Regions from separate parts of the Pantoea sp. E2023-21 genome, predicted to be linked through region 3. Evidence: predicted binding sites of a transcription regulator. Region 3 holds the regulator's gene; each other region holds the start of a gene.

The links. Region 3 encodes PurR, which represses purine synthesis genes. Its sites were predicted from a motif close to CANGCAAACGTTTGCNTG; they were not measured.
Region 1: a site for PurR is predicted at 1,878-1,895, ahead of gcvT (glycine cleavage system aminomethyltransferase GcvT). Genes of this name have one in related genera too.
Region 2: a site for PurR is predicted at 2,590-2,607, ahead of ACRQ84_RS15305 (NCS2 family permease). Genes of this name have one in related genera too.
Region 4: a site for PurR is predicted at 3,142-3,159, ahead of ACRQ84_RS07830 (NCS2 family permease). Genes of this name have one in related genera too.

What each region holds. Positions count from the first base shown of each region.
Region 1 covers NZ_CP195344.1:2,391,492-2,396,637, reverse strand. Annotated here, with positions in the region: gene ubiH (2-octaprenyl-6-methoxyphenyl hydroxylase) at 1-304, shown strand, start outside; gene ubiI (FAD-dependent 2-octaprenylphenol hydroxylase) at 325-1,527, shown strand; gene gcvT (glycine cleavage system aminomethyltransferase GcvT) at 1,950-3,047, shown strand; gene gcvH (glycine cleavage system protein GcvH) at 3,069-3,455, shown strand; gene gcvP (aminomethyl-transferring glycine dehydrogenase) at 3,555-5,146, shown strand, end outside.
Region 2 covers NZ_CP195344.1:3,247,973-3,253,118, forward strand. Annotated here, with positions in the region: gene phoU (phosphate signaling complex protein PhoU) at 1-416, shown strand, start outside; gene ACRQ84_RS15295 (MFS transporter) at 536-1,774, shown strand; partial or broken gene yieH (6-phosphogluconate phosphatase) at 1,864-2,524, opposite strand; gene ACRQ84_RS15305 (NCS2 family permease) at 2,677-3,990, shown strand; gene ACRQ84_RS15310 (4'-phosphopantetheinyl transferase family protein) at 4,018-4,764, opposite strand; gene ACRQ84_RS15315 (flavin reductase family protein) at 5,058-5,146, shown strand, end outside.
Region 3 covers NZ_CP195344.1:916,114-921,259, reverse strand. Annotated here, with positions in the region: gene ACRQ84_RS04430 (Grx4 family monothiol glutaredoxin) at 1-204, opposite strand, end outside; gene ACRQ84_RS04425 (C40 family peptidase) at 569-1,360, shown strand; gene ACRQ84_RS04420 (cytochrome bd-I oxidase subunit CydH) at 1,417-1,506, opposite strand; gene purR (HTH-type transcriptional repressor PurR) at 1,780-2,805, shown strand; gene punR (DNA-binding transcriptional activator PunR) at 2,802-3,713, opposite strand; gene punC (purine nucleoside transporter PunC) at 3,823-5,025, shown strand.
Region 4 covers NZ_CP195344.1:1,635,854-1,640,999, forward strand. Annotated here, with positions in the region: gene ACRQ84_RS07820 (AMP nucleosidase) at 1-751, shown strand, start outside; gene ACRQ84_RS07825 (hypothetical protein) at 801-1,337, opposite strand; gene ACRQ84_RS07830 (NCS2 family permease) at 1,600-2,898, opposite strand; gene ACRQ84_RS07835 (response regulator) at 3,309-4,055, shown strand; gene ACRQ84_RS07840 (carbohydrate kinase family protein) at 3,992-5,044, opposite strand; gene ACRQ84_RS07845 (ketose 1,6-bisphosphate aldolase) at 5,046-5,146, opposite strand, start outside.

The sequences.
Region 1 (5,146 bases), 1.5 Mb from region 3:
TCCGATTGCTGGACAAGGCTTCAACCTTGGTCTGCGCGACGTGATGTCATTGGCAGAAACGCTGGCGGGCGCACATCGTCAGCAGCAGGATCCCGGCAGTTTCGCGGTATTGCAGCACTTTGCCGCGCGACGTCAGCCCGATCGTGCCGCCACCATTGGCGTCACCGACGGTTTAGTCCGACTGTTTGCTAACCGCTATGCGCCGTTGGTAGCAGGACGGAATCTTGGGCTGGTGGCGATGGACCATCTGCCTTGGCTACGAAATCCACTTGCCGCGCGCACGCTCGGCTGGGTTAAGCGTTAAGCACGAATTAAGGGGCAGCAATGCAAACTTTTGATGTGGCAATTGCCGGAGGCGGCATGGTAGGGTTGGCCGTCGCCTGCGGACTACAAGGCAGCGGCTTACGCGTTGCCGTGCTGGAAAAAGCACCCGAGCCACAGTTTGATCCGGCGGCAAATGCGTCGATTCGCGTCTCCGCCATCAACGCTGCCAGTGAACGCCTGCTACAAAAGCTTGATGTCTGGTCGAGCATTCTGGCTCTGCGGGCCAGCGCTTATCACGGCATGGAAGTGTGGGATCAGGACAGCTTCGGTTCTATTAGCTTTGATGATGAGCAGCAGGGTTTGTCGCATCTTGGCCATATTATTGAAAACGAGGTAATTCATAGCGCGTTGTGGCAGCGCGCCAGCCAGAGCAGCGATATCGCGCTGTTTGCCCCGGCGCAGTTGCAGCAAGTGGCATTTGGCGACAACGAAGCCTTCATTACGCTACAAGATGGCAGCATGATGAGCGCGCGTTTACTGGTTGCTGCCGACGGCGCGAATTCGTGGCTGCGCGATAAAGCCGATATTCCACTGACTTTCTGGGATTACGAGCATCACGCGTTGGTGGCGAACATCCGCACCGATATGCCGCATGATGCCATTGCGCGTCAGGTATTCCACGGCGACGGTATTCTGGCCTTCCTGCCGATGCAGGATCCTCACTTATGCTCAATCGTCTGGTCGCTCTCGCCGCAGGAAGCGGCGCGCGTGCAATCGATGCCGGAAGCGCTGTTTAATCAGCAGCTATCGGTAGCGTTTGATATGCGTCTTGGTCTGTGTCAGGTCGAGAGCGAACGTAAAACCTTCCCGCTGACGGCGCGTTATGCGCGCAACTTTGCTGCGCACCGTTTGGCGCTGGTCGGCGATGCCGCCCACACCATACATCCGCTGGCCGGACAAGGCGTGAATCTGGGCTTTATGGACGCGGCTGAACTGATAGGTGAAATTCGCCGACTTCATCAGGAAGGTAAAGACATTGGTCAGCACCTTTATCTGCGTCGCTATGAACGCAGCCGCAAGCATAGCGCGGCGATGATGCTGGCGGGGATGCAGGGTTTCCGTGAGCTGTTTGCCGGCACCCATCCAGCGAAAAAGCTGCTGCGTGATGTTGGCCTCAAGCTCGCCGATACTCTACCGGGCGTCAAACCGTTGATGCTGAAACAGGCGATGGGGTTAAACGATCTACCCCGCTGGATACGCTAATCACATCTGCCAACGGCGCCCAAATGGGCGCCGTTTTTCTTTGCTGCACCGCAATGATGCAGCGCTGCACCGCAATCGCGCCTCGTTTGATTTATTCTAATTTCACCCCTTAATTCGCATTAGATTAATTCATGTCTTGGCAATGTGAATGCCGGACCATTTCTTAATCCTGTGGCGTCTATTCCCTCATTTTGCTGCATGAAAGTAATTTAGTCGTATTTTGTGCGAGGCTAATCACAATAATGCAGTGATTTATGCTGGTGGCTGTTCGGTGGTTCGTTGAAAGGTGGTAGTGTTTCACCCTCGTTTTCCTCATGGTTAATTGCCGCATTAGGTGATAACTTCAGCATAAAGAGAACGTTTGCGTCCGCCTGTTAAGGCGACGCAGGCGCGTCACACTCACTTGTATTCACAGGATGGTTATGACTCAGCAAACGCCTCTATTCGAACAGCATCAGGCAAGCGGTGCGCGCATGGTGGACTTCCACGGTTGGATGATGCCGCTGCATTACGGCTCGCAAATGGATGAGCATCACGCGGTGCGTAACGATGCCGGCATGTTTGATGTTTCCCACATGACCATTGTCGATCTGCGCGGTGCGCGTACCCGCGAATTCCTGCGCTACTTGCTGGCCAATGATGTCGCCAAGCTAACCCAGCCAGGCAAAGCCCTCTACACCGGCATGTTAAATGCCTCCGCTGGCGTCATTGATGATTTGATTGTTTACTTTATGAGCGAAGATTTCTTCCGTCTGGTGGTCAACTCCGCCACGCGTGAGAAAGATTTGGCGTGGATCAAACAGCATGCACAGCCGTTCGGCGTGGAGCTAATTGAGCGTGACGATTTGGCGCTAATTGCGGTGCAGGGCCCGAACGCGCAGCAAAAAGCGCAAACGCTGTTCAGTGCCGCTCAGCGTGACGCCGTTGCTGGCATGAAGCCGTTCTTTGGCGTACAGGCGGAAAATCTGTTCATCGCGACCACCGGCTATACCGGCGAAGCGGGCTACGAGATTGCCATGCCTGCCACGGAAGCCGCGGCTTTCTGGCAGCAACTGTTGGCCGCAGGTGTTAAACCGGCGGGTCTGGGGGCACGTGACACGCTGCGCCTGGAAGCGGGCATGAACCTGTATGGTCAGGAGATGGATGAAGGCGTTTCGCCGCTGGCCGCCAACATGGGCTGGACTATCAGCTGGGAACCTTCCGACCGTGATTTCATCGGCCGTGACGCGCTGCAAGCACAGCGCGAAAAAGGCACCGAGAAGTTGGTTGGTCTGGTGATGACCGAAAAAGGGGTGTTACGTAACGGTTTGACTGTGCGTTTCACCGATGAACAAGGTCAACCGCAGCAAGGTATCATTACCAGTGGATCCTTCTCACCGACGCTGGGTTACAGCATCGCGCTGGCGCGAGTGCCAGCCGGAGTGGGTGAACAGGCGATTGTGGAAATCCGCAACCGTGAAATGCCCGTGAAAGTGACTAAACCGATTTTTGTTCGCGCCGGTAAGCCGGTCGCCCAGTAATTTTTTCAGGAGAAATGGCCAATGAGCAATGTGCCAAGTGAATTGAAATACCGCGATAGCCACGAGTGGGTCCGTAAAGAAGCCGACGGCACCTTCACTGTAGGTATCACTGAACACGCACAGGAACTGCTGGGCGATATGGTGTTTGTCGACCTGCCAGACGTTGGGGCGACTTTCGCTGCCGGTGATGACTGCGCTGTTGCAGAGTCGGTGAAAGCCGCGTCTGACATCTATGCGCCGCTGAGCGGTGAAATTGTTGCCGTAAATGACCAGCTGGGTGATTCACCAGAGTTAGTCAACAGCGCGCCGTACGCCGATGGTTGGCTGTTCCGCATCAAGGCCAGTGACGAGTCAGAACTCGACGCCATGCTGGATGCGGATGCCTACAAAGCCGCGATCGACGAGTAACCGGTAGTTGCAGAAGGTGGCGCGCTGCGCCGCCTTCTTTTTTATCTGCCTGATTTAACGCCATTTTTGTAACCCAGCCCGATTCAGGATTTACTGCAAATGACCCAGACTCTCAGCCAGCTTGAACACAACGGTGCTTTTATTGAGCGCCACATCGGTCCTACGCCGGAACAACAGGCCTTAATGCTGGAAGCGATCGGTGCCCGTTCGCTCTCCTCATTGATCAGTTCTATCGTGCCTGCCGACATCCAACTGCCAGGCCCGCCTGCAGTGGGCGACGCCGCGACCGAGCAGCAAGCGCTGGCAGAGCTGAAAGCCATTGCCAGTCAGAACCAACGCTACAAATCCTGGATCGGCATGGGCTACAGCGCGGTGATTACACCGCCGGTCATCCTGCGCAATATGCTGGAAAATCCAGGCTGGTACACCGCTTATACGCCGTATCAGCCGGAAGTGTCGCAGGGACGTCTTGAGGCGTTGTTGAACTTTCAAACCCTGACGCTGGACCTTACTGGTCTGGACATTGCATCTGCGTCACTGCTGGACGAAGCAACCGCGGCGGCTGAAGCGATGGCAATGGCCAAACGTGTCAGCAAGCTCAAAACCGCCACTAAATTCTTCATCGCCAATGACATCCACCCTCAGACGCTGGATGTGGTGCGCACCCGCGCAGAAACCTTTGGGTTTGAACTGATTATTGATAGCGCTGACAAGGCGCTGGATCACGACGATCTGTTCGGTGTGTTACTGCAACAGGTTGGCACCCACGGCGAAGTACATGATTACCGCTCACTGATCGCCGAGTTGAAAAGCCGCAAAGTGGTGGTGAGTGTGGCAGCTGATTTTATGGCGCTGGTGCAGTTAGAGGCGCCAGGCAAGCAGGGCGCAGATATCGTCTTCGGTTCTGCCCAGCGTTTCGGCGTGCCAATGGGCTACGGCGGACCACATGCTGCTTTCTTCGCTAGCCGCGATGAACATAAACGCTCGATGCCAGGCCGCATCATTGGTGTATCACGCGATGCGGCCGGTAATACCGCGCTACGCATGGCGATGCAAACCCGCGAGCAACATATCCGTCGTGAGAAGGCCAACTCCAACATCTGTACCTCGCAGGTGCTGCTGGCGAATATCGCTGGTCTCTATGCGGTGTATCACGGTCCGGTTGGTCTGAAACGCATTGCATCACGTATTCATCGTCTGACCAGCATTCTGGCCGCGGGCCTGCAAAATGGCGGCCTGAAGCTGCGCCACAACAGCTGGTTCGATACGCTGACGGTTGAAGTGAGCGATAAAGCGGCGGTGCTGAACCGTGCGCAGAGCTTTGGCGTCAACCTGCGCAGCGATATCCATAATGCCGTTGGCATAACGCTGGATGAAACCACGGCACGTGAAGATGTGCTGGCGCTGTTCGCGATTCTGCTGGGCGATGCACACGGCCAGGACATTGATGCGCTGGATGCAGCCGTAGCTGCGGAAAACAGTGCAATTCCGGCCGGTCAGGTGCGTGAGAGCGCTTTCCTGACGCATCCGGTGTTCAACCGTCATCACAGCGAAACCGAGATGATGCGCTACATGCACAGCCTGGAGAAAAAAGATCTGGCGCTGAACCAGGCGATGATCCCACTCGGTTCGTGCACCATGAAACTCAACGCGGCGGCGGAAATGATTCCGATTACCTGGCCGGAATTCGC
Region 2 (5,146 bases), 1.8 Mb from region 3:
AGAAAATCAGCCGCACCGCGCTGGAGAAGTTCAGCCAGCAGCACCTGCCGCTGCTGGTGAGCCTCGAAGCGCTTGGGCATCATACCGTGCAGATGCTCCATGATGTGCTGGATGCATTTGCGCGCATGGATCTGAACGAAGCCATCAAAATCTATCGCGAAGATAAGAAGGTAGATAAAGAGTACGAAGGCATCGTGCGTCAGCTGATGACGTACATGATGGAAGATCCGCGCACTATCCCAAGCGTGTTGACCGCGCTGTTCTGCGCACGCGCCATTGAGCGTATCGGCGATCGCTGCCAGAACATCTGCGAAATTATCTTCTATTTCGTCAAAGGTCAGGATTTCCGCCATGTGGGCGGCGACAAGCTGGATGAACTGCTATCGGGCGATGACGGCAGCAATAAACCCTCTTGATTGATGCTTTAGCGGCCCGTTGCCACTGTGGTTAACGGGCTGCCTGCTTAAATTCTGTCTGTTCTCGGCGATTCCCTCTCTTTATACTTGGCGCACTTTTTTCTGCAAGGTGCTGCTGCATGTCCTCCCCACTCCCTAAAAAACAAGCCATTACACCGGCAAAAGCGATGCTGGCTGCCATCAGCGGCTACGCGATGGACGGATTTGATCTGCTGATTCTCGGCTTTATGCTGCCAGCGATCAGCGTTTCGCTGGCGCTCGATCCTTCTCAGGCCGGTTCCCTGGTCACCTGGACGCTGATCGGCGCAGTGATCGGCGGCATCGTGTTTGGTCATCTCAGCGATCGCTATGGCCGCATTCGCATTCTTACCGTCACTATTTTAGTGTTCTCGGTTTTCACCGGGCTGTGTGCAGTGGCGCAAGGTTATTGGGATCTACTGGCGTATCGCACACTGGCGGGCGTGGGATTAGGCGGTGAGTTCGGCATCGGCATGGCGCTGATCGCTGAAGCCTGGCCGAAAGAGAAGCGCAACCGCGCCTCAGCGTGGGTGGGCATTGGCTGGCAGCTTGGTGTGCTGCTGGCGGCCTTTATTACGCCGCCGCTGCTGAGCGTGATTGGCTGGCGCGGGATGTTTCTCGTTGGTTTGTTACCGGCGCTGGTGTCATTTGTGATTCGTCGCAGCATGGGCGAGCCGGAAGGCTTTACCCGCCACGTTGAGAAAACGCCGCAGCTCTCTTTCGCTGCGCGTAGTAAATTGCTGTTCGCCGATCGCGCGACCAGCAAAGCCAGTCTGGGGATATTCATCCTTTGCTCAGTGCAAAACTTTGGTTATTACGGGCTGATGATCTGGATGCCGAGCTATCTGTCATCCAACTTTGGCTTCAGCCTGACAAAATCTGGCGTGTGGACGGCGGTAACGGTCGTCGGCATGACATTCGGTATCTGGCTGTTTGGCGTGCTGGCCGATCGCTTCGCACGCTGGAAAATCTTCCTGCTGTACCAGTTCGGCGCGGTGGTGATGGTGGTGGTGTATGCGCAGCTGCGCGATCCCACGGTGATGCTGTTTACCGGCGCGCTGATGGGGATGTTTGTGAACGGCATGATTGGCGGCTACGGCGCGCTGATTTCTGACACCTTCCCGACGCAGGCCCGCGCCACGGCGCAGAACGTGTTGTTCAACCTCGGACGCGGCGTGGGTGGCTTTGGTCCGCTGGTGATTGGTTTGCTGGCGACCAACATCTCCTTTACCGCCGCGATTACGCTGCTGGCACTGATTTATCTGCTGGATATCGCCGCCACGCTGTTCCTGCTGCCGAAGAAGCAGAGCAACGAGGATTCGCTGGGGGCGATTGGCTAATGTTGGTGGTCGCCATGGATGGCGACCCTACAATTGAAGAGTGCACGAACGTAGGGTCGGCATTTATGCCGACCTGGCTGAACACCGCACTATCCCACCAAATCCCAGCCGCGCGCACGCCACAGATCCGGCAATTGCGCCATATCGTCAAAGCGCGTCACCAGCGGATGATCTAACTCAGGATTGTGCGCATCGGCGCAGTAGTAAAACACCGGAATCCCGGCCGCGATGCCCGCGCGTGCGCCTGCCTCGGAATCATCCACCAGAATGCACTTCTCAATCGGCACCTGCATCTGCTCGGCGGCGTGATACATCAGCTCTGGATCTGGCTTCCAGTGGTTAATGTCATAACCGCTGTACAGCTTCTCTTCGAAATACGGCAGCATGCCGGTTAATCCCAGCGAATGTTGCATCTTCTTAACCGTACCGTTTGAAACCACGCACATCGGCACTTTCACGCGCTCCACCAGCGCTTTGGCACCGGTAATCGGCTGCAAATCGAGATCAAACAATCGCGCCACTTCGGCGCGATAGGCGGCTTCCACTTCTTCGAGCGGCAACTCAACCTGATGTGCTGCCGCAACATCGCGGATGATGTCGTAAAGCTTGACCCCTTTATACTGCTCAAACATCTGCTGTAGAGAGCATTCAATACCGTAGCGGGCAAAGGTGTTGACGTAAGATTGCGTACAGATCACTTCGCTGTCGACCAGCGTGCCGTCGCAATCAAAAAATACATTCAACCGACATCGCACATCATCCTTTTGTTAAACAATAAGCTGACACTCTAGCGCACTGAGCGCAGAAAGCGACCCTGAGCAACCGGTTGCGAAAAATCAGTGTTTTGCCGCGCTAAACTCTATACGATACGCGGCGATAAAATTTTTCATCGGAACAGTGGAATGATAAATCAGGGCCTTTTGCAGCGGATCTTCAAACTGCAGGAACACGGAACCACCGTGCGCACCGAAGTGATTGCCGGTTGCACGACTTTCCTGACGATGGTGTACATCGTTTTTGTTAACCCGCAAATTCTCGGTGTGGCGGGCATGGATACGCAGGCAGTGTTTGTCACTACCTGCTTGATTGCCGCGTTCGGCAGCATCCTGATGGGCCTGGTGGCGAACTTGCCGGTGGCATTGGCGCCAGCGATGGGCCTGAACGCCTTCTTCGCCTTTGTGGTGGTCGGTGCGATGGGCTATTCGTGGCAGATTGGCATGGGCGCGATTTTCTGGGGCGCGCTGGGTCTGTTGATCCTCACCCTGCTGCGCGTGCGCTACTGGATGATTGCCAATATTCCGCTGAGCCTGCGCGTTGGCATCACCGCCGGTATCGGCCTGTTTATCGCCATGATGGGACTGAAAAATGCCGGGATCATCGTGCCGAACGCTGACACGATTGTTGCCGTTGGCAATCTAACCTCGCACAGTGTGCTGCTCGGAGCGCTCGGTTTCTTTATCATCGCGATTCTGGCTTCGCGCAACATCCATGCAGCGGTGCTGGTATCGATTGTGGTAACAACCGCGCTCGGCCTGATGATTGGCGATGTGAAATTCAGCGGCGTGTTCGCGGCTCCGCCTGCTATCACTTCCGTTGTGGGGCAGGTCGATATTAAAGGCGCGTTCAACATCGGTATGGCGGGTGTGATCTTCTCATTTATGCTGGTCAACCTGTTCGACTCCTCTGGCACGCTGATTGGCGTGACCGATAAAGCTGGCCTCACCGACGAGAAAGGCACTTTCCCGCGCATGAAGCAGGCGCTGTACGTCGATAGCATCAGTTCGGTGACCGGTTCGCTGATCGGTACCTCATCGGTGACGGCCTACATTGAAAGCTCATCTGGCGTGGCGATCGGCGGTCGTACCGGCTTGATGGCGGTGATCACGGGGATGCTGTTCCTGCTGGTGATGTTCCTGTCACCGCTGGCGGCGATGGTGCCCTCTTATGCGGCGGCAGGTGCGCTGATTTACGTTGGTGTGTTGATGACGGCGTCGCTGTCACGCGTGCAGTGGGATGATCTCACCGAAGCGGTGCCGGCATTCGTTACTGCGGCAATGATGCCCTTCAGCTTCTCGATCACCGAAGGTATCGCGCTGGGCTTTATCTCTTACTGCGTGATGAAGTTGGGAACCGGTCGCTGGCGTGAAATCAGCCCGTGTGTGGTGGTGGTTGCACTGTTGTTCGTGCTAAAAATCGTCTTTATCGACGCTCACTAAACGAAAAGGCCGCTTCAGCGGCCTTTTTTACAGATGTCCCATCTCTTGCGGTGCGACCAGGCTGGTCAGGCGCAGGGTGCGCGGGCCAATATTGGGTTTGCTTATCTCGACATCGCGCAGCGCTTGCCATTGCTGCGCGCCATCAATCTCCCACAAGTGTAAGCGTTCAGTGCCGGGCGACAGCGCGCACGACCACACCAGCGTGGGTTCGGCATCACACACCGCCTGAATATCAGGAAATACGGTGGAGCGCAGCCGTCCGGCCGCAGGATGCAAACGCAGTGAATCAATACCGCTATTGGTTTCACCGGTGAGCTTGAGAATGCTTTGGCGTAGCGTCCAGATTTGCGTCAGCGCTTCCATGAAATCCTGCTGCGCGTTGATCCAGGCTTTTTCGCCGGAGGAGAGATCCTGCGTTAACATGTCCTGCGTTTGACGACTGTGCGCGCGCACAATTTCCATATCCAGCCCGGCGCGACCGCCTTCTTCGGCCAGCAGCACACCGATAGTATTTCCGGCGTAGGAAATGCTGAAATCGGGCAGGTTGGCATCGGCAAAACAGGGACGTCCGCTGCTGGTGGTCATCAGCGCGGGGAGTTCGCGAATGCCGTAGACGCGCAGCATCAGCTGAGCCAGCAACTCGCGTGCGGCAAGAAAGCGTCCGCGACGCTTGTCAGCGAAGCGCTGAGCGCTATGAATCACTTCCTGTGGCACCCGCATGTTCTCGGAAGAAAAGGGCGGATTACCTATCCAACGTACAAAATGACTAGCCATCTGTCGCTCCGTGAAAATGGTCGAATAATCATCAGCGCTATTGTAAGAATTTTCTCATGGGTTTGCATCCGGCTTAAGATGGAATAGGTGATATTTCAGATAAGGACGAAGCCGTACGGCAATCCCATTTAGCAACTTTGCATAGAACGCTTTTGCAGATTCATCGCTGAACGGGTGCTGAACGGCCTGATGTGGTGTAGGATTTGGACAGTAAAAAGGCACATTGAAGTGCGCTAACCAATTCATTCATCTGCCAATCGTGCGCATCAGAAGCATGCACGTCGGAGTTTTTTATGTCAGTTACCGCTATTACTCGCCAGGAATCGATCTCTCTTGATGAGTTTCGTCACGGCATGCGTCGCTTAACCGCGGGTGTTTCTCT
Region 3 (5,146 bases):
CCAGTTCGCGTATTTTGGCATTTCAGCACGGATATCCGGGTTCTGCAGAATGTCCACATAGGCGAAACGCTCGCCGCATGCGGAAAGCGCCTGCACGGCCTGCGCCGAGAAACCGCAGCTTGGCAGCTTCGGAGAACCTTTCATGTACAGCAGAATCGGGTTTTCTGCGATCTGACGCTGAATTTTTTCAACAGTACTCATTATTGCCTTCCTTAATCCTTCACTTCGTGTTTGTTTATTGTAGCGATTTCGCTCCCGTACTGAAAACGGGATTTTGTGTTTGCGCCTGCTAATCGCCATGTTTGTTAAGTCAATTCATGACAAATAACATTTTCATATCATTAATTGGCATTAATAAATTAATAATTAGCAATAGTTTCGCTGGGTTAACCAGCTGAAATCGCTCATTTTTGCTACAGAATCAATCTGGTAACATATTAATGGAAAAAGGCCTTACCTTTTGGAAAAAAAGTGGATTAGAATTGCCTCGGCGCTGGTCACTTGATCAGATTTCTCTCACTTTGCCGCAGTCTGTGTTCATTCAGCCTGCTTAACCTGTAACCGGATTATGCGTCTACTAATTACGCTTTTCATACTGGCTTTAGCCCAACTGTTCTTTAATGTGGCTGCTGCATCTCCGCATGCACCCGTTAATGCCAGCTCGCTCAAAGCAGAGAAAAAGAGCGCACGTGAAGACGAGCGCCGCAAACGACGTCCGGTGAAAACCACCACAAAAAAATCGCGCCTGACTGCTGTCCAAAAATTCAAACTAAAAAAACAGACCAAAACAGAAACCGCGCTGCACAAAACCACCAGCAAAAAATCCCCGCTGAAACTTACCGCTAAGAAATACGGTCATCAACGCCTGGTGAAGAAATCTCCCGAAGTGGTGGTTGATGACGAAGCGGTTGCGCTTACCGGCATTAAAATGAGTAAGTCGCACCGCCAGCGTTATCAAAAAGCGCGTGAAACGGCGATGACCAAATTAATGGGGCAACTCGGTAAACCTTATCAATGGGGCGGCACCTCGCCACATACCGGTTTCGACTGCAGTGGATTGGTCTGGTACGCCTATAAAGATCTGGTGAAATTCAAATTTCCGCGCACCGCCAATGAGATGTATCACTTGCGTGATGCTTCCCCGATCAAACGTGAAATGCTGGAGAAAGGGGATCTGGTGTTCTTCCGCATTAACAATCGCGGCACCGCTGATCATGTTGGCGTTTATCTCGGCAACGGCAAATTCATTCAGTCGCCGCGTACCGGCAAAGATATTCAGATTAGCGCTTTGGGAGAGGATTACTGGCAGAAACACTATGTGGGCGCGCGTCGTATGATGACGCCAAAAACCATTCGCTAATTGTTGCGCAACAAACAGAAAAAAGCCGGATGCTGCACACAGCTCCGGCTTTTTTGTTAATGCATGATCGCGGTAAAACTGAAGGCGATAATCATCAACAGTGCGCCAACAGTGGTCATTAGCGCCAGCTTCAGGTCAGTATTCATCACAACTCCTTAGTCACACAATTAATGGGGTTAACGCGATTTTCGCACAGCAATCGGCAAAAATCTCGTGTTATCCGCGCGGGCTTGTTAGAATCGCCGCCTTTCGTTGCGCAACAGATTTTGCGCGTGCTGTATTTTCAGCATAATGAAGTGATTTCGTCTGCTATAACACCCCGTTTTGCCCGCCTTTTGGGCTGTAAAAGCGTTAGCAGACGCAAACGTTTAACAATATACTTATCAGTGAGTTGCGATAAGCCCAGGAGTACCATTTTCATGGCAACAATTAAAGATGTCGCAAAACGCGCAGGTGTCTCAACCACCACGGTTTCGCATGTCATCAACAAAACGCGTTTCGTTGCGGAAGAAACGCGTAACGCCGTATGGGAAGCGATCAAACAATTACACTACTCGCCAAGTGCCGTGGCGCGTAGTCTCAAAGTGAATCACACCAAAACCTTAGGTCTGCTGGCAACGTCCAGTGAAGCGCCCTATTTTGCTGAAATTATCGAAGCGGTGGAGAATCGTTGTTTCGAACGCGGCTATACGTTGATTCTCGGCAATGCGCACAACGATCTGCAAAAACAGCGCGCCTATCTGTCGATGATGGCGCAAAAGCGCGTCGATGGTTTGCTGGTGATGTGTTCTGAATATCCGGACGATTTACTGCAAATGTTGGAAGAGAACCGCAATATCCCGATGGTCGTCATGGATTGGGGTGCTTCGCGCGGTGATTTTACCGATACGGTGCAGGACAACGCGTTTCAAGGCGGCTATCTCGCCGGGCGTTATCTGATTGAACGTGGCCATCGCGATATTGGTGCCATCCCTGGCCAGATGGAGCGCAACACCGGCGGCGGACGTCACGCAGGATTTCTGCAGGCGATGAACGAAGCAGGCATTACAGTGCGCCCAGAATGGGTGGTTCAGGGCGACTTTGAACCTGAATCCGGTTATCAGGCAATGCAGCAGATTCTTAACCAGAAACAGCGCCCAACCGCCGTGTTCTGCGGCGGCGATATTATGGCGATGGGCGCAATTTGTGCCGCCGATGAGATGGGTTTGCGTGTACCGCAAGATATCTCGGTGATTGGTTACGATAACGTGCGCAACGCGCGCTATTTCACGCCTGCGCTGACCACCGTACACCAGCCTAAAGCCGAACTGGGTGAAAAAGCGCTGGAAATGCTGTTGGATCGCATCACCAGCAAACGTGAAGATCCACAAACCATCGAGGTTCAGCCTACGCTGATTGAACGTCGTTCAGTGGCGTACGGCCCATTCCGCGATTATCGCCGCTAAGCTGACACTTCGCTGAGCCATTCGTGGTTCAGCGTTTCAGCATCCCCCAGATAAGCCAGTAACCACTCAAGCGCCGGCGACGTGCGTTGTTCAGCCCAGCTGACGCAGCACGGACTATCAGGAAAGGCTTGCGGCAGCGACAGTTCGACCAATTTATGACTGTCCAGCAGCGGACGCGCCAAATGGCCCGGCACCATTCCAACGCACAATCCTGCCAACAAACACGCCATCCCGGTTTCCCATTCTGGCACCACCAGCCGCCGCTGATTATCTAGCGTCCAGGTCATACGGCGCGGCAATGCACGCGACGTATCTTCCAGCACCAGAGATGGCCACGCTCGCAACGTTTCATCATCCAGTTCAGTGCTGTTAACCAGTGGATGATCCGGGCTGACCACACAACGCCAATTCAGCGCGCCCATATCCTGAAACGCAAAACGTCCACCGACGGGAATTGCCTGCGTGGCGCCAATCGCGACATCTACCCGGCCATCGGCTAATGCATCCCACACTCCGTTAAACACTTCGTAGCTGATAATCAACTCCATATCGGGAAAATGACGATAGAAGTCCTTCACTAATTGCCGCGTGCGCTGCGGTTTTACAATGCAGTCAACCGCGATACTCAATTCACCGCGCCAGCCATTCGCCAGTTGTTGACACTGCCTACGCGTTGCCAGCATTTTTTTGATAACAGATCGCCCTTCACGAACGAAGTGCTCGCCGGCTGGTGTCATGACCACTTCGCGATGCTGGCGCTCAAACAGCGGTACCGCCAACCAGGTTTCCAGCTGACGCACGGTATAGCTGACGGCAGAAGGCACGCGATGCAGCTCCTGCGCGGCCGCGCTAAAACTGCCGGTGCGCGCCACGGCATCCACCACTTCAAGCGCATATTCTGACCACATATTTTTGCCTTCAAAAAATTTAACAGCTCCATGCAAATATTAGCGTTTCACAAAGCGCGTTGCATCCTTTTACACTCCCGGCGTTCAACCTGCCCAAAAGAGAATCAACATGTTGTCGTCTAAAGCATTTATGCCTTATCTCGCCGTGCTCAGCATGCTCGGCTTTCTTGCCACGGATATGTATTTACCCGCCTTTGGCGATATGCAGCGTGATTTTGCTAGCGCACCCGGCACTATCAGCGCCAGCTTAAGTCTGTTTCTCGGCGGTTTTGCCTGTGCACAGGTATTTTGGGGGCCGCTGTCGGATCGTTATGGACGTAAACCGATTTTACTGGCGGGTTTAGCCATCTTCGCCCTCGGCTGCCTGGGTATGCTTTGGGTAACCGACGTACGCCTGATGTTGGCGCTGCGCTTTGTGCAGGCCATTGGCGTGTGTGCTGCAGCCGTGAGCTGGCAGGCGTTGGTGGTAGATCACTATCCAAAAGCCAAAGCGAATAAAGTGTTTGCAACGATTATGCCGCTGGTTGCGCTGTCTCCTGCGCTGGCACCACTGCTTGGCGCCTGGCTTATCAGCCACTTCCACTGGCGCAGCATCTTTATCACGCTGACATTGGTCGCGGTGGTACTGCTGATCGGTACGCTGCAGTTAACGTCGGCTAAGCGCGAAAAAGTGGCCGGTGGTACACAACCTGGCTGGTTAACCTTACTGGGCACGCGCGTCTATAGCGGTAACGTCTTGATCTATTCTGCTTGCTCGGCGAGTTTCTTCGCCTGGCTGACGGGATCACCTTTCATTCTCGCCGCTGCTGGCCTGACACCGGGCGATATTGGCCTGAGTTATATTCCGCAGACTATTGCGTTTTTAATTGGCGGTTTTGGCTGTCGCACGCTGTTAAATCGTTATCAAGGTGCACAACTGTTGCCATGGTTGCTGGTGCTGTATAGCCTGAGCATCCTGAGCCTGTTTGTTATCGCCTTAATGCCTTCAGCGCCGCTGTTCGTATTACTCATGCCATTCTGCGGCATGGCGCTGGCCAATGGCGCGATCTATCCGATTGTGGTTGCCAGCGCATTAGCGCCCTTCCCGCACGCCACCGGCAAAGCGGCCGGATTACAGAACTTGTTCCAGTTAGGATTGTGCTTTGTCGCCAGCCTGTTGGTCTCTGCTGGCCTTGAGCAAGCGCTGTTTAACACGACTTTAGTGATGGTGGCCACCGTGGTACTGGCGTGGGCGGGGTTTGTCTGCCAGCGAGCAGTAAACGCACAAAGTGATATTGCCCACACTTCCCGTCCCTGCGAAGATAATCATTAAGGCAACGATTTTCGTTAGCAAACTAACGATCACCCGTTGAATATTGACCCACGTGAGCATATACTCAGTGGGTCAGTAATTCTGTATTAAATCAATAATATAAATGTAATACCTTTAGCGA
Region 4 (5,146 bases), 720 kb from region 3:
TGAGGTGGTGATCACCGCCGATACGCAAGATCCGACGGCGATGATGTCTGACCTTGCATGGAAAAAGCATCAAATGCCCGCCTGGCATCTGACGTCACCCAATCGTCGCGGTATCACGCTGGTGAACATCGGTGTAGGTCCCTCTAATGCCAAAACTATCTGCGACCATCTGGCGGTGATTCGTCCGCACGCCTGGCTAATGATTGGCCACTGTGGCGGCCTGCGCGAAAGTCAGACCATCGGCGACTATGTACTCGCGCATGCCTACCTGCGTGACGATCACGTACTCGACAGCGTACTGCCGCCGGACATCCCGATCCCAAGCATCGCCGAAGTGCAGCGCGCACTGTATGACGCCACCAAAGCGGTCAGCGGCATGCCGGGTGAAGAAGTGAAACAGCGCCTGCGTACCGGCACGGTCGTCACCACCGATGATCGCAACTGGGAACTGCGCTACTCCGCTTCTGCACTGCGCTTCAACCTCAGCCGCGCTGTGGCGGTCGATATGGAAAGCGCCACCATCGCTGCACAGGGCTATCGCTTCCGCGTGCCGTATGGAACCTTGCTGTGCGTATCCGATAAACCTCTGCACGGCGAGATCAAGCTACCGGGCCAGGCAAACCGCTTCTATGAGGGCGCGATTTCCGAGCACTTACAAATCGGCATCTGCGCGGTTGAACTGCTGCGTGCCGAAGGCGATAAGCTGCACTCGAGGAAGCTCAGAACCTTCAACGAGCCGCCGTTTAGGTAATCATGATGCGTTCCGGCCCCTGAGGGCCGGAACCGTGCAGCAAAGCGCGTCATGACATCTTCAAAACAATATTCTGAACAAACCACGCCAACACCAGAAGGCCTGTCGGTAACATGATTTTCCAGGTTAGGCTGTTATTAAAGGCCGATATTTTTTCTTCCAGCTGATTAAATCTTTGATCAACTCTTTCGAACTTCTCATCAATCCTTTCGAACTTCTCATCAATCCTTTCGAATCGCGCATCTAATTTGTCGAACTTATTATCAATTCTCTCGAATTTCTGGTCGAATTTCTCTTCCATCCGCTCAAACTTTTTATCGATACGTTGTTCAAGCGCCCCGAGCTCGCCCATAATCTCGACACGCATTGCCCCCTGCTCGGCTCGCACCTTTTCGATATCCGCTTTGGTGGCAAAATGTTCTGAACGCGCCGTTAGCACCGCAACATCCATCTGAATCTGCTGGGTGGTTTTTTCCAGCTGTTCAACCCGTTTGATTACTTGTTCCATTTGATGATCTCCTTTGTTACCAACGTCAAAAATTAGCGGTGGGAACACACGAGTTGTATTGCTAATGGGGTAATCCATCACCGAATCCTCTTCCATCGCTTTCTTTCAATCCGTCCACCACCCAGTCAGTGAAACAGATTTATGCAGCGTTAACATTCCACGATCCCGCCATTCACAGCCCATTTTTTGCAGGCAGGTGTAAACAACATGCAGAGCGTAGGCCGGCACGAGACGGAAAAGAAGTGAGCATCAAAAAGGATTGCGAGGAGTCACGCAGAAAATAAGCGAAGGGATGCAATAGCAGACACGGAAGCCCGAGCGGGCTTCCGTTAAGCCCGGATTAGGCGCTCAGCCAGCCCAGCTTGATGACAAACAGAATCGACAGAATGATTAGCGCCGGGTTGACCTCTTTGGTACGGCCGCTTAGCAGTTTCACCACCGTCCAGGTGATGAAACCGAACGCAATGCCGTTGGCAATGGAGTAGGTCAGTGGCATGGTCAACGCAGTGACGGTAACCGGTGCCGCCGTGGTGATGTCTTTCCAGTCGATATCCGCCAGACCTGATGCCATTAGCACCGCAACAAACAATAACGCAGGTGCCGTAGCATAAACCGGCACGCTGCCCGCCAACGGCGAGAAGAACAGGCTGAGCAGGAACAGAATCGCTACCACAATCGCCGTCAAACCGGTGCGGCCACCGGCACTGACGCCTGCAGCAGACTCCACATAGCTGGTGGTGGTTGAGGTACCGAGCAGCGAACCAAACAGCGCAGCGGCGCTATCGGCGATCAGCGCACGGCCCATTTTCGGCACGTTGCCCTGCTCATCCGCCAGACCGGCGCGCTTGGTCACACCCAGCAAGGTGCCGGTGTTGTCGAACACGTCCACGAACAGGAAGGCGAAGATCACGCTGACCAGACCGACGTTAAAGGCCCCTGCGATATCCAGCTGCATAAAGGTCGGTGCGATGGAAGGCGGAGCGGAGAACACGCCGCCAAACGGTGTCAGGCCGATGCCCATAGAAATGAACGTCACCACCAGAATGCCAATCAGCACCGCGCCAGTAACGCGACGCGCTTCCAGCACCACAATGATGAAGAAGCCCAGCAGCGCCAGCAGCGGGCCCGGTTTAGTCAGATCGCCCAGGCCAACCAGTGTGGCCGGGTTATCCACCACGATACCCGCGCCTTCCAGAGCGATAATCGCCAGGAAGAGGCCGATGCCGGCACCAATACCGGCACGCAGCGGCAGCGGAATGCTGTTAATAATCCACTCACGAATTTTGAAAAGCGACATGGCAAAGAAGATCACTGCCGACAAGAACACCGCACCCAGCGCGACTTGCCACGTGTATCCCATATGCAAAACCACGGTATACGTAAAGAAGGCGTTGAGGCCCATGCCCGGTGCGAGCGCGATCGGATAGTTAGCGATCAAGCCCATTAACACGCAGCCAATCGCCGCCGCCAGACAGGTCGCCACGAAGACCGCACCTTTATCCATGCCGGTTGCACCGAGAATGCTCGGGTTCACAAACAGGATGTAGGCCATTGCCAGGAAGGTGGTAATACCCGCAATGATTTCGGTACGCACCGTGGTGTTGTGCGCTTTAAGTTTGAAGAGTTTTTCTAACATCATCATCTCTCATGAGCGGAGTCGGCACGAATGCGCGCGCTCCTTGCCAATGTGGTTTACATGCTTATTGTTGTTTTGAAAGCGAAGCAAACGGGACAAAAGGTGGTAAAACCTTCCGCTTTCCCCTGTCCATATAGCAATAGCTATGCCACTCCCCTACGCAATCGATTACGTTTCTAATTGCCGTAGCGGTTAGGATAATTCTGAACCAGAACGAGGCGCGATTATGGTGCATTGCACCAGCGCCGCGCAATCGTTTTCCCATCGGCGATTCTCACATCAAAATATTGCTGCACTGCACGCTTTCGCACTCTGACAGGCGATGGCGCTCACGTTTCTGCGGGCTGAATCAGCAGGTAAAAAACATCGGGTTACACTGCTTTTAACCCTTTCGTAACAAAAGAGGCGCGTCCATGAAGCCCGCGATTCTGGTGGTTGATGATGACCGTGCAGTATGCGAACTGCTGCACGATGTGTTGAACGAGCATGTGTTCACCGTTTATAGCTGCCACCAGGGCAAAGATGCGCTGGCGCTGATAGCGTTACATCCAGACATTTCGCTGGTGATGCTGGATATGATGCTGCCAGACACCAACGGCCTGCTGGTACTGCAACAGATACAGCGACAGCGTCCCGACCTGCTGGTGATCATGTTGACCGGCATGGGTTCGGAAGCGGATATGGTGGTGGGGCTCGAAATGGGTGCAGATGACTACATCGCCAAGCCTTTTAACCCGCGCGTGGTGGTTGCGCGGGCGCGGGCCGCATTACGGCGCTGCGGTCGACTGGTACAGCCTGAAACGTTGCAGAATGAGGGTTGGCAATTTAACGGCTGGCGACTGGACGATGCGCGCTGCCAGCTGTTCAACCCGCAGCGTGAAAGTGTACCGCTGACGCAAGGTGAATACACACTGCTGCGTGCACTGGTGGCACATGCGCGTAAAGTATTAACCCGCGATCAGCTGCTTGAGCTCACGCACAGTGAGAGCCTGGAAGTATTTGATCGCACCATTGATGTGCTGATTATGCGGCTACGACGTAAGATCGAAGTTAATCCGCATCAACCGAGCCTGATCCGCACCATTCGCGGCCTCGGCTACGTCTTTTCCGCCGATGTGATGCGCCCTGCCTCTTCAGCGCGCGAAACGCAAATCGCCTGATCCATCCAGCGCTGCATCTCGGCTAAAGGCCGCGTGCCGTCCAGCGCGTTTGCTGCATGCAGATTAAAACAGGCGCTGGTGTGCGCCAGCTTCAGCGTTTCCGTTAGTGACCAGCCTTCATGGCTGGCATAGAGCACACCGGCGCAAAACGCATCGCCCGCCCCGACGCTGCCCACAATCTCTCCTGGCGCCATGCACCATGCCGGTTGCCAGCGCCCTTCTCCGTCCGCTTGCTGGCCCCACGCACCTTCCGGCGCATGAATCACCACACGCTGGCGCACGCCTTGCTGCAGCAACCACGTCGCCGCCTCGGCAAACGCGGCGGGCGCAGCCAGTCCTTGCGGTGTACGCAAACTGACGCCAGTGAGTGATTGCGCCTCCAGTTCGTTAATCACCAGATAATCGAGCCAGCGCAGCGCAGGAACGACCAGCGGTCGATATTCGCCCACGCGTGTTACCAAATCGAGTGAAGTGAGATAGCCACGCTGCTGCATTTGCGCCAGCAACCGTGCGCTGCGCGTACCGTATTCGTCGTCGGGCACATCGAGACTATCCAGCAGCAGCAAATAACCCAGATGGAAGATGCGATGGGATGTGGAGACGTCAGCAAAATGGGCCAGATCGAGCTTGCCATTGGCACCGCGCGCATGGAAAAAGGTGCGCTGGCCGTCCGGCGCGGTCATCACCTGCGTCATCGCCGTGTTGCTACTCGCGGTGCGTTGCACAAAGTGGCGATCGATATGGTGATCGTCGAGCAGTTGCAGGATGTAGTCGCCGTCGCTGTCCTCACCAATCATGCCAATCCCCGCCAGCGGCAGATGCACCTGCATACGCGCCAGCGTAAATAGCACGTTGAGCGCCGCGCCGCCGCTGCATTTCTCGCTGTGCTGAATTTCCGTCAGCCAGCCCTGTTCCGGCCAGTGGCTGATGCGCTGCACGTGGTCCACCAGCATGCTGCCGGCACCGATGATGCCGTTACGCGCTCCCATCTCAGGCCCTCCCGGCGCTGCCAAATACCTGCATCTGCTGCGCGACGACGTTGGCGATATCGCGCTCCACCGCCATCAACAACTCGGCAAAGGAGTCGTAGC